4 regions of the Thermoanaerobacterium thermosulfurigenes genome follow, and region 4 is predicted to be linked to each of the others. Evidence: riboswitches for the same ligand, from Rfam matches in the RefSeq annotation. Region 4 holds a riboswitch; each other region holds the start of a gene.
What was found. Region 4 has a riboswitch for fluoride ahead of eno (phosphopyruvate hydratase). Riboswitches for the same ligand answer to the same signal wherever they lie in the genome.
Positions count from the first base shown of each region.

Region 1 (3,233 bases), on a different contig from region 4:
AAGTTGATGCTTTACGGCATAGACGTAAATAATTTGGTGAAAGCTCTGTTATCTTTTTTGAGAGATGTGATTGTATACAAAACATGTGGTGATGAGTCAGAAGAGATATTAGAAACAGAGATAAATGATGTAATCGAGAAGGCATCTTTATTTGATATGGCGTTTTTATCAAATGCGTTAGAGAAATTGATAGATCTTCAGGGGAAAATAAGATATGCTCAATCTCCCAGAATAATGCTGGAGATAACATTGCTTAAGCTTATAAATCCGGAAATCTCACCTGATATAGACAGCATATTAGATAGACTAAATAAGTTGGAGAATGTGATTAAAAGCGGTAAGATGATGCCGTTTGTAGAGAAGGATATTGTCGCTAATGATAAAACTTTAAAATCTGAGGGGGTTTTTGATGATGTAGTGATAAAAAAAGAAGCGAAAAAAACTGATGATATAGTTGATAAAGTAGATAAGAACATTGAGATAAATGTGAATGAAGTTTTCAAAAAACTATTAAGCATGATAAAGAAAGACAGACCGATGATTTTTTCTTTTTTAAGCTTAGGCAAACCATATTTGAAAGATGGCAATTTTGTGATAGAATATCCAAAGGAGCATGTGTTTTACAAAGAAGAGCTTAATAAAATCGAAAATAAAGATTACATCAAAGATGTTATTAAAAGACTGACAGGTAATGATTACAACATAGTTTTTGCTATAGAAGAAAAAAATGAAGATGAACAGTTAATTGAGGCAGTAAGAAAATATTTTGGCGATGTAGAAATAATAGATTGATTAATCACTACTGAGTCAAAATTAGCATATAAATAAGAGAGAATACAAAATTAATTAGGAGGTATTTGGATGGCTAAAGGAGGATTTCCTGGCGGTTTTAACATGAACAACATGATAAAGCAAGCGCAGCAGATGCAGGAGCAAATGAAGAAAATGCAGGAGGAGCTTGAAAACAAGACTGTTGAGGAGTCTGCAGGCGGTGGAGCTGTAAAGGTAGTGGCAAATGGCAGAAAGGAGCTTATAAGCATAAAGATCGATCCGGATGTCGTTGACAAAGACGATGTAGAGATGCTGGAGGATCTTGTATTGGCTGCAGTAAATCAAGCTTTAAGAAGTGCTGAAAAGATGATTGCAGAAGAGATGGGAAAAATAACAGGAGGTTTCAACATACCTGGCTTGTTCTGAGGTGAGTTAATTAATGAACGTATATTCGAGGTCATTGTCAAGGCTTATTGATGAATTATCAAGACTTCCCGGCATTGGACGCAAGACAGCTCAGAGGCTGGCGTTTTACATCTTAGATATGCCTTTAGACGATGTTGTTAACTTGTCTAATGCTATTTTAGAGGCAAAGAACAATTTAAGATACTGTAAAAAGTGCTATAACTTTACTGACAGTGAGCTTTGCAGTATATGCAGTGACGAGACGAGGGATACACATACCATATGTGTAGTTTCCGATCCTAAAGACGTAGTAGCGATGGAAAAGACGAGGGAATATCGAGGATTGTACCATGTACTTCACGGTGCAATATCGCCTATGGATGGAATAGGGCCAGAGGATATAAAAATTAAAGAATTGCTGGAGAGGATAAAAGATACCGAGATTAATGAGATAATATTAGCTACAAATCCAGATATAGAAGGCGAGGCAACTGCCATGTACATTGCAAAGCTGATAAAACCTTTTGGAATAAAGGTAACAAGAATTGCACACGGTGTACCAGTAGGCGGTGACCTCGAATACACAGATTCTGTAACACTGTCCAGAGCTTTAGAAGGCAGAAGGGAAATGTAAATTAAAGTTTACTGAAAATTAATTTGACATAAAATTTGTTTGGATTATAATATAATTAAGACTGGTGAAGGAGCTCACCATTAAATGCGATGATGCTAATGGCTCCTATTGGGTATACTACCTGATAGGAGTATATTTATTACTTAAAATGAAAATGGAAGGGTGATTTTCATGGAATACATCTATATAGGAGTAGGCGGCTTTTTTGGGGCAATATTAAGATATTTAATTTCTACTTATTATCAAAGTATATTGCATACTGTATTTCCTATTGAGACATTTTTTATAAATATTTTTGGGTCATTTTTGCTGAGCTATATTTCAAATTTAACCCTGGAAGAATTTAATATAAATTTCAATATAAGACTTGCTATTACGACAGGATTTATAGGTGCCTTCACTACATTTTCTACGTTCACTAAAGAGACTATGGATCTAATGAGAAATGGGAGAGTCGCAGTTGCAGTAACGTATGTCCTTCTGTCAATACTTATAGGATTTATTATGTCTTTTATGGGATTTGAATTAGGAGATAAGACAGCAAAAATAATTAAAGGGCGTGAAGAAAATTGATGCTAAATATGCTGTTAGTAGGCTTTGGAGGAATTTTGGGAGCAATATTAAGGTATGAAATATCCAGACACATAAAAGAGAGTAGGGAATTTGTAGTGCCATTAGAAACATTTATTATAAACGTAACAGGTGCCTTATTATTAAGTTTTTTATCAAGCCCTAAGCTTGTCCATCTATTTAATAAAGATGTAAAATTGTTTATCATGACGGGTTTTATAGGTGCTTTTACTACGTATTCCACATTTTCTCATGAGACAATAGATCTTTTTCGAAAAAAACATTATATACATGCATTTTTGTATTCATCTGTTACTGTCGTCGTTGGACTTATTGGCGCTTTTTTAGGATACTATATTGGAAGTTTGTTTTAAATAATGTACTATAGAAGTATAGAAGGAGGGAGGTATGAGATTTTGATATTAGACTATTTTAGATTGCTTTCAGCGTTATCGCTATCATTAGATGTGATGGAAAAAAGAAATTTTGGACATGCGAGAAAAGTTGCCTATGTTGGCATAAGACTGGCACGAAATATTGGCGTTAAAAACGACGAAGAATATAAGATCTTTTATTCTGCCTTTTTACACGATATAGGAAAAAGCGATATAGTTGAGGACATTAACCATGACAGCACGTGGAAGCATTCGCTAAAGGGAAGTGAATTCGTAAAAGAAATGCCGAAAGGGGATGAGTTTTCTGAAATCATCAAGTATCATCATGAAAATTGGGATGGAAGCGGATATTTCCATCTTAGTGGAAACTCCATTCCTTTAGAAGCACAGATAATATATTTAGCAGATCAATTTGACATAAGGTACAGCATTATATCCAAGAAACTCAATGAGTACGA
Region 1 covers NZ_JBPODR010000044.1:2,024-5,256, reverse strand. Annotated here, with positions in the region: gene dnaX (DNA polymerase III subunit gamma/tau) at 1-792, shown strand, start outside; gene HNR52_RS11485 (YbaB/EbfC family nucleoid-associated protein) at 862-1,197, shown strand; gene recR (recombination mediator RecR) at 1,211-1,810, shown strand; fluoride riboswitch at 1,865-1,925, shown strand; gene crcB (fluoride efflux transporter CrcB) at 1,982-2,383, shown strand; gene crcB (fluoride efflux transporter CrcB) at 2,383-2,754, shown strand; gene HNR52_RS11465 (HD-GYP domain-containing protein) at 2,797-3,233, shown strand, end outside.
Region 1: linked by a shared signal. The riboswitch ahead of crcB (fluoride efflux transporter CrcB) and the one ahead of eno (phosphopyruvate hydratase) in region 4 are both predicted to bind fluoride.

Region 2 (3,233 bases), on a different contig from region 4:
TTTAGACAATCTTTGAGAATATCCTGACGATAAATTATCTCATTTACATCATTTATACTTGTTAGAATGACTTTATAAGCTACATCGTACAAAAACTCATCACCTTGTGCCATAGCATCAAAAACCGCATTCAATCCTAAATCCTGTACCAATATTTGTTCATTCCATGGCAATTCCTGTTTCATATCAAAATCGCGATTTTTGTACAGCAAAAATGTCTTCATCTGTTTACACGCTCCTTAATATGCTCATAGGTAAGTCTGTATTTTTCCGCAATTGTAATGGCATAAGACAAACCATCAGCAGGCTTTCTTACAACCTTATAGGTTCTAAGCGATGGATTATCAGGTACGACCGTACTAACTACACTTACAGTCTTTTCGTTATAAGTGGATAATTCATCTATAAATGTAACCCAAACACAAAGCAAATCCAGATCTATAATTCTATCCATTACCTTTTTGCTGAGAAAAATAGCATCTTCCAGAGTAGTAGAAGTAAATATTTCATTCAGTATAACAATGCTATCTGACGTAGCTTTTGAGAGAATATCATAAATCCTAATCAATTCATCTTCTAATTTTCCGTGAAGTTCATTTACATTTTCTTCTCTTTCAAAGTGTGTAAAGATATTGTCATATAAAAATAGCCGCGCTTTATATCCTGGAACAGGGCATCCAATGCTGGCAAGATAATGAACTTGTCCAAATGTCCTGGCAAATGTCGTTTTACCACCTTGATTAGGCCCAGATACAACAAAGATTCTCTCATTGCCACTTAAGTAAAAATCGTTTGTGACGACTGTCGATTTATTAGAAATAAGTTTATTAGCTAATGCCAAATCAAAGCACCCATAGTCAAAAACTTCTTTTGATTGGCTTTCAACCTGTGGATAACAAAATTTCAATCCTACATCTTTAAACTTTGAAATAAATTCCAAATATGACATGTAAAACTGTACCTCACGTTCAAATGTACCGATTTTATCATCTATAAAATGGCTATTTTTAATGCAGTAATCATCAAGCTCCTCAAATATTTTTTTATAAAGTTGGGCTACCAAATCTAAAATTTTTGCTTCCACGTGATTCATATCATCGTACTCTGAAAACTTCTTCCTATAATCTTTTACCTCTCCTTCTTTAAACTTTTTAAAGGTTTCTTCCACAATGTTACTATAATTTATCTCTGATTCGTATTTGCTTACTTTTATACTGTTTCCTCTTATGAGTATGCTGTACTTTACAGATGATAAGTCCTCTTCAAGTTTTTTTGTCGCTTCATTCAAAGATACAAAAGAATTACTATTAACATAATTTAAAATGTATTCTCGAAATGCAATAAAGCCAGTAGAATTTAAATCTATATGTGTTAAATCATTAGCAAAAGAAACTACAGCATCAACATATAAATTAACTGCATCTAAAAACCATCTTTCCTTTTGATATTTATAATAAATCTTATCAATCTTTTTTAAAGCTTCCCTCATATGCTGAAATTTTTCAGAAAAAGATTTTACAGACATAAAAAGCGAATTGTTTTCTAATTCTTTCATTATTTCTTGGCGATATACGATTGTTTCTTTGTTAATAGGCGATTTATAAAAAAACGGTTTAAGGTTATATTCGTTTCTACCGAATGTTATTGCATCTATTATTTGATCAATGTTCAAATCTTTAAAAAATACTGGTTCATTTAATAAATCAACGTTTGTAATATCTTCAGCATTTATAAACAATATACTTTGAAACGCCATTTGTTACACCTCCTGAACTAATTAAAGTAGCAAAATAATATAAAAAGCCGATAGCTATCTACATTATTTGTAGAAGCCATCAGCTTTTCAGCAAATTAAATGAGGGAGCTTCATCCTCTTCTTTTATTGTCAAGTATATTATATCATTTTATTCATCAATATGGAAGAACTTTTTTGATCAATATACTATCCTTTCATTAATCTTGATACAGTGTTGTTGACAGGTATCTTTCACCTGTATCGGGAAGCAATACGACTATCGTCTTGCCTTTATTTTCTGGCCTCTTTGCAATCTGAGTCGCTGCAAATGCGGCTGCACCTGATGATATTCCAACTAATAATCCTTCAGATTTTGCCAATGCTCTTGACGTCTCAAATGCCTCATTATTCTTAACCTGGTATATCTCATCAATGATTTCTCTATTCAAGACATCAGGTACAAATCCCGCGCCTATACCTTGTATCTTATGTGGACCAGGTCTTCCACCAGATAGAACTGGAGAATCAGCAGGCTCAACTGCTACAATCTTTACATCAGGTTTCCTTGATTTTAAAACCTCACCAACGCCTGTAATTGTCCCACCTGTGCCAATGCCTGCAACAAATATATCCACATTGCCATCAGTGTCTCTCCATATTTCTTCTGCTGTTGTCTTTCTATGTATTTCTGGATTGACAGGGTTTTTGAACTGTTGCGGTATAAATGCATTTCCGTACTGCTTTGCCAGCTCCTCAGCCTTTTTTACAGCTCCAGACATGCCTTCCGCCCCTGGAGTCAAAACTATTTCAGCACCAAGCGCTTTAAGCAAATTTCTTCTTTCAATGCTCATAGTCTCAGGCATAGTCAATATTAATCTGTATTTCTTAGCCGCTGCAACAAAAGCCAGCGCTATTCCTGTATTGCCACTGGTTGGCTCAATAATAACAGTGTCTTTGTTTATAAGCCCCTTTTCTTCTGCATCTTTAATCATAGCATATCCGATTCTGTCCTTTACGCTGCTTAATGGATTAAAGTACTCTAATTTTGCTATAAGCCTTGCTTCAAGATTATTTTCTTTATTGTAGTTTGATAATTCCAATAGCGGCGTATTGCCTATTAAATCCGTAAGGTTTTTTGCAATCTTTGCCATTATATCCTCTCCTTTAAATTATACTATTCCGATTGGATTTTATGTAATAATTATATAGCAAAAAAAGCCTTTTGTAAATAACATTTTTAAACTTATTATACATTAAATATAAAAAATAACCGCATTAGCGGTTAAACATAAATAAAAATATTAAGCTTCATATCCTGCATCAATAATCGCTTTTTTCATGTCATCTATAGTAACTTTTTTAGGATCGTATGTTACAGTTGCATTGGCCTTATCCAAGTCTACTGTCGCTTTTGACACTCCATCAAGACCTTTTAATGCTTTCTCTACAGTCATTTTGCAATGGTTGCATGACATGCCTCTCACATCAATCGTGACAG
Region 2 covers NZ_JBPODR010000021.1:3,231-6,463, forward strand. Annotated here, with positions in the region: gene HNR52_RS08715 (MutS-related protein) at 1-224, opposite strand, end outside; gene HNR52_RS08720 (MutS-related protein) at 221-1,756, opposite strand; fluoride riboswitch at 1,820-1,883, opposite strand; gene cysK (cysteine synthase A) at 1,954-2,886, opposite strand; gene HNR52_RS08730 (copper ion binding protein) at 3,037-3,233, opposite strand, start outside.
Region 2: linked by a shared signal. The riboswitch ahead of HNR52_RS08720 (MutS-related protein) and the one ahead of eno (phosphopyruvate hydratase) in region 4 are both predicted to bind fluoride.

Region 3 (3,173 bases), on a different contig from region 4:
GACATTGCGGTAGAAACATTGGAAAATGAGAAAAAAAATTTTTGGAGCATTTTTAGCAGCTATCCATCGTCAATTTTGCATAGCTCAATTGAGCTTATGTACATGTATGTTGATATGCTTATTAAATTGAGAAAGATTGCGGAAGAACATTTTCACAAATTTGAATCAGAAGGTTTTAAATCATTATTTTCAATGCTACAAAAAGAATTAAATGATGAGTACATTGAAACTGTAAAAACACATTTAAAAGAATTGAAATTTGAAAATGGAGTATTGATAAGTGCGGAATTGGGAAAAGGTAATAAAGGGATTAATTACATTCTCAGAAGGCCTAATGAAATCAAACAGAGTTTAATTGAAAAGATTTTTTCCAAAAAGGCTTCGGCTTTTACTTTTTACATTGCCGATCGGGATGAAAGTGGCATGAAGGCTTTATCAGAATTAAAAGATAGAGGCATAAATCTTGCAGCAAATGCTTTAGCGCAGTCTGCAGATCACATTAATGGCTTTTTTAAAATGCTTAAAACAGAATTAGCCTTTTATGTAGGATGCATTAATCTGTATGAAGAACTTACTAAAATAGGTGAACCTATATGCTTTCCTGTGCCTTTATCTGCAGAGAATAGAAGACACTCTTATTCGGGTTTATATGATATAAGCTTGTCTCTGACGATGAAAAAGAAAGTAGTGTCAAATGATTTGAATGCTGACAGAAAAGATCTTTTCGTCATAACAGGTGCTAACCAAGGGGGAAAAACGACATTTTTAAGAAGCATTGGCCTGGCGCAGTTAATGATGCAGTCTGGCATGTTTGTGGGAGCAGAGAAATTTTCATCAAATATATGTATTGGATTATTTACACATTTTAAAAGAGAAGAAGATGAAGAAATGAACAGCGGTAAATTAGACGAGGAATTAAGCAGGATGAGTGATATTGTTGATAATATAAAGCAAAATTCCATGATACTTTTTAATGAATCATTTGCAGCTACAAATGAAAGGGAAGGCTCAGAGATTTCAAGACAGATAATAAGTGCATTACTGGAAGTTAAAGTAAAGATATTTTTTGTCACTCATCTTTATGAATTATCACGCAGCTTGTACGATAAAAAAATGGACAATGCGATTTTTTTAAGAGCCGAAAGAAAACCTAATGGTGAAAGATCTTTTAAATTAGTTGAGGGTGAACCGCTAAAGACTAGCTATGGAGAAGATTTGTACAAGAAGATATTTAAAAATTCTTGATTTGATTAAAATTTGATGGAGAGATTGAGATTTTTATTTTTACTATTATATTGAAAAGTTTTAATATTTTAGGTATAATTGTATTAACAGATGCATAAAGGTGATGGAACTCACTCAAACTGCCATAAGGCTAATAGTTCCTACGTGGTTTAAAAAACCAGTAGGAACTATTTTCTTTTATAGGGGGTGATATTAAGAAAAGTGTAATATTTTGAAATGTTCAGCGATGGAGCTCGCGCAATGCACCAGGATGCTGATAGCTCCTACCATTTTAACAAAAAAATTCATAATAAATGGAATAATTAGGGGGTTGTACTAATGTGGTTGACTTATAGTTGGTGGTTAGGTTTAGCTTTGATAGCAGGATTGGTTGCTGATTGGACGGGTATATCTATATCATTAATTGAGATTTTGGTAGGGGTTATTGCTGGCAATTATTTAGGATTTCAAACAAATCAGTGGGTAGAGTTTTTAGGAGGCGTTGGAAGCGTTTTTTTGACATTTTTAGCCGGAGCAGAAGTTGATCCAATAGTCTTAAAGTCAAAGTTTAAAGAGAGTATCACAATAGGGCTTTTAGCTCTTATATTTCCTTTTGCAGGAGCTTTTGCTTTTACGCATTTTGTTGCAGATTGGACTCTTAAAGCTTCTGAAATTGCTGGCATTGCTCTTTCAACAACTTCTGTTGCAGTTGTGTATGCTGTAATGGTGGAAAGTGGACTTAATGAAACGGAACTTGGGAAAATTATTTTAGCTGCTTGTTTTATCAATGATCTTGGTACAGTTTTAGTACTTGGGATACTTTTTGCAAACTATAACAAGTGGATGTTGTTATTTGTAGTTATTACAGTAGTAGTAGCTGTATTTATGCCCTCTGCTACAAAAAAATTCTTTGCAGTATATGGCAATAAAGTAGGGCAATTAGAAATAAAATATCTATTTTTCTTTCTATTTTTAACAGGTGGATTAGCCTCTATGGCAAATAGTGAAGCTGTTCTTCCGGCATATATACTTGGATTAATGGTATCAGGTTTTTTTGTAAAAGAAAAGAATTTATTATTCCGTATGAGATCAATAGCATTTGCTATTTTTACACCTTTTTACTTTATAAAAGCGGGATTATACGTCTCTCTCCATGGTGTAATAGTAAATATTCTTTTGATTGTTATATTACTTTTAATTAAAATTGCAACAAAATATATAGCGGTAAAACCAACTACTATGGTATTTAAATTTTCAAAACAAGAAGGAATGTATACAACTCTTCTAATGTCTACAGGTCTTACTTTTGGAACAATATCAGCAATGTTTGGATTAACTCATAAAATAATAACAAGTAATCAGTACACTATTCTTGTTACTGTAGTTATTTTAAGTGCAATTGTACCTACATTAATTGCAGAAAAATTTTACAGACCGCAAGATTATGATATAGAAAGGAAGATTTAGAATGTTTAAAAAAATTTTACTTGCGTATGATGGGTCGGAATATGCAAATAAAGCATATGAATTTGTTTTAGAATTAGCGCAAATAAATAATAGTGAAGCATATTTGATATCGGTTGCTAATATTCCGGAATTTGTAAATTCAAAAGACGAAGTAGATGAGGCTTTAAATTCAGCAAAATTATATTATGGGAAGATACTTGGAAATGCAAGGAAATTGGCTAATGAAAAAGGGATAAAAGTATTTACAGAAGTGATAACAGGTCATCCTGTGGATTCAGTAATCCGCTTTGCAGAAAAACATGGATGTGACTTGATAGTTGTGGGTGAAAAAGGTAATAGCGGTGTAAAAAGGTATATTATTGGAAACGTTGCAGAAAACATAGCAAGGCATGCAAAATGTTCTGTTCTTATTGTAAAATAACTCAAACTTCGCACTTATAAAAGTAGCTCTGTACCTTGATAATTCAATATTATTTGGCTAT
Region 3 covers NZ_JBPODR010000021.1:30-3,202, reverse strand. Annotated here, with positions in the region: gene HNR52_RS08715 (MutS-related protein) at 1-1,245, shown strand, start outside; fluoride riboswitch at 1,336-1,395, shown strand; gene HNR52_RS08710 (cation:proton antiporter) at 1,564-2,691, shown strand; gene HNR52_RS08705 (universal stress protein) at 2,693-3,112, shown strand.
Region 3: linked by a shared signal. The riboswitch ahead of HNR52_RS08710 (cation:proton antiporter) and the one ahead of eno (phosphopyruvate hydratase) in region 4 are both predicted to bind fluoride.

Region 4 (3,233 bases):
AATAATCGGATAATTAGCAAATCCGAGCATTGCAAAAAATATAAAAAGCATGTAATATAAATACTGCCTTGAAAAGTTTTTATTCAACAAATCTACATTTTTAGATGCATTTTTTGTATTTTTCTCCAATTCTGCAGGATTAGTGACTTTGCTTCGAGCGTATATTACAAATATAACAGTAAGTATTGCTGGAATCCACATCAAAATAAATCCCGTCTTATAACTACCAGCAAAAGATATAACAAAAGTAAAAATCAAAGGTCCTATAATACCACCAATTTGATCAAGCAACTCATGTAATCCAAAACCTAATCCAGTTCCTATTTTTTTACTTACATGTGATAAAATAGTATCTTTGCCTGGACTTCTTATTGCTTTTCCGGTTCGCTCCAATATTATTAACAGCGCTGCTATTGGCCATTTACCTGTAATAGCTAAAAGAGGTACAGAAATAAGCATTCCATATCCTAATATCGTCCAAAGCCATGGTTTTGATGTCTTATCTATAGCATATCCTACTGGTATTCTAATAGCAGACGCCAAAAATTCACCAATACCCGTAACAATGCCAACGATTAGTGCATTTGCACCTAACAACTTCAAATATGGACCATACACACTTCTTGCACCTTCATAAGTTATATCTCCAAATGCACTAACTATACCAAGTAGAAGTATAACACTAATTGCCACTTTTTTATCTTTATCATCAATTTTCATCATATCAAATCCTTTTTGCTGTGGTCCTTTTTTTATTGCTCTTCTCGCTAATTATTTTAATTAATAAATTAGACCAAAATGGCTAACAACAGTCATTAATTAATGATGCTGTTAGCCATCCTTTCTAAACTCTATAGTTATTTCCTTAAATTATAAAATATATCTTTTCCTTTAAATACAGCGCTATCTCCCAATAACTCTTCAATCCTTAAAAGCTGATTGTACTTAGCTATTCTTTCAGTCCTGCATGGAGCACCGCTTTTTATCTGTCCAGCATTTACTGCTACTGCTACATCTGCCATTGTTGTATCTTCTGTTTCACCTGAGCGGTGGGAAATAACAGTAGTATAGTTAGCTTTCTGAGCCATTTGTATTGTATCCAGTGTCTCTGATAAAGTGCCTATTTGATTCAACTTAATTAAAATAGAATTGGCAATATTTTTCTCTATACCCTCTTTAAATATCTCTGGATTTGTAACAAAAATATCATCACCTACTAATTGAATCTTGCCACCAAGCTGAGACGTAAGCAATGCCCATCCATCCCAATCATCCTCTGCAAGTCCATCTTCAATGGACACAATAGGATATTTATTAATCCATTCTGAATAGAGATCAATCAACTCACTTGATGTACGACTTACTTTTTCACCTTCAAATACATATTTTCCATCAATATAAAACTCAGACGCAGCAGGGTCAATCGCTATAGCTACATCTTCTCCTGGTCTGTAATCTGTTTTTTCTATTGCCTCGATTAAAAGTTTCAATGCATCTTCATTTGTCGAAAGATTCGGAGCAAACCCACCTTCATCACCTACAGATGTGCTAAAGCCCCTGCTTTTTAAAACATTTTTTAAAGTTTGATAAACTTCTGAGCACATTCTCAATGCAGTCGAAAAACTATCTGCACCAATAGGAACAATCATAAACTCCTGGACATCAACAGTATTGTCTGCATGTTTTCCTCCATTTAATATATTCATCATTGGCATCGGCAGTTCGTACGAATTTGTGCCTCCAATATACTTAAAAAGCGGTATATTTAAATAATTCGATGCTGCCTTAGCCACTGCCAACGATACACCTAAAATTGCATTTGCACCAAGCTTTGACTTGTTTTTTGTGCCATCTAATGAAATAAGCAAATGATCTATTTTTCTTTGTTCAAATACATCCATATCAGTAATCTCTTTTGCAATAATGTTGTTGACATTGTCAACTACATTTTTAACACCTTTGCCATGATATCTCTTTTTGTCATTTTCCCTTAATTCTACGGCTTCTTTTGTACCTGTAGAAGCTCCAGAAGGAACGGCTGCCCTTCCTATAATACCATTTTCCAATATAACGTCAACTTCTACTGTAGGATTCCCTCTTGAATCTAAAATTTCCCTTGCTTTTACTGAAGTAATTCGTGGCATAATATGTATCCTCCTTTAGATAATTTTAAATTTATAATAATAAAAGCTGATAACTCCTATACTTATATAGAAGCCATCAGCTAAAATTAGCAATTAAGGTGAGCTTCATCACCTAATAAAATTATTTACTTTTAACTATAATTTTCTAACTATAGTTTAAACAAATTAATTGTAGAAGTCAATATCTTTTTAGGATGATTGCCTAATTTCGGCAATTATATCATTTAATTTGCTTTTCAATTCGTAAATATTTTTCAACATATTTAGATACAAATCTTTTTCTTTTTGAAAGCTATCTTTGTCAAGTTCATAATCAGTTTTTGTTTTAGCAAGAAGTTTTTTAACCGTTTCAAACATAGATTGCAATTTTGAATTCATATCCTTTTCAAATTCACTAAAACTTTCTTCAATTCTTCTTAACAAATCATATCTTATGCGGCCTAAATTTCTATCAATATCTACATGAATCCTGCTTACAATACCATTTAATATAATCTTGCCAGCAATTTTTTTGGGCAAGAAATAAGTAAAAATTACCGGATCGATTTCCAATGCATCTACATCATATCCTATTTTGTACGTAAATTTACTTTCTGATGTAATTCCATCTCTGCACTTAAAATATTCTAAATCTATACCAAACAACTCATTTGCCACAGATTTTATTTCATCAATGACTTCATTAATCCTTGAAAAATAATTTGATAATGCCACATTATACTGTTTCTCAATATCCCTTTCAATTTCCATTTTTATTATTTCAAATTCTTCTACTATTGTTTTTTCAACATATTCCTCAAGTTCTCGTTTCTGATCAATTCTACTTAATTTTAAAATGCTGTTATAATGTTCTTTTGTTCTTTCTGAAACTCTCAAGCTTAAATATTGTTTATATTCCTCGGCTTTCTCATCAAAATTTTGTAAAATATTTTTCATGTCGCCTTGAAATAATAAATATATTTCATTTTTATTTTTCTCAACTTTTCTAATAAAGTTTTCAAAGGCTTTTATATTAGATTCTAAATGTTCTAAAGGAATTTGTTTTAATTTTATGCTGCTTTCAATAAAAGTTTGGCACATTGAAATGAT
Region 4 covers NZ_JBPODR010000040.1:7,881-11,113, forward strand. Annotated here, with positions in the region: gene HNR52_RS11300 (MFS transporter) at 1-723, opposite strand, end outside; gene eno (phosphopyruvate hydratase) at 858-2,144, opposite strand; fluoride riboswitch at 2,205-2,266, opposite strand; gene HNR52_RS11310 (dynamin family protein) at 2,334-3,233, opposite strand, start outside.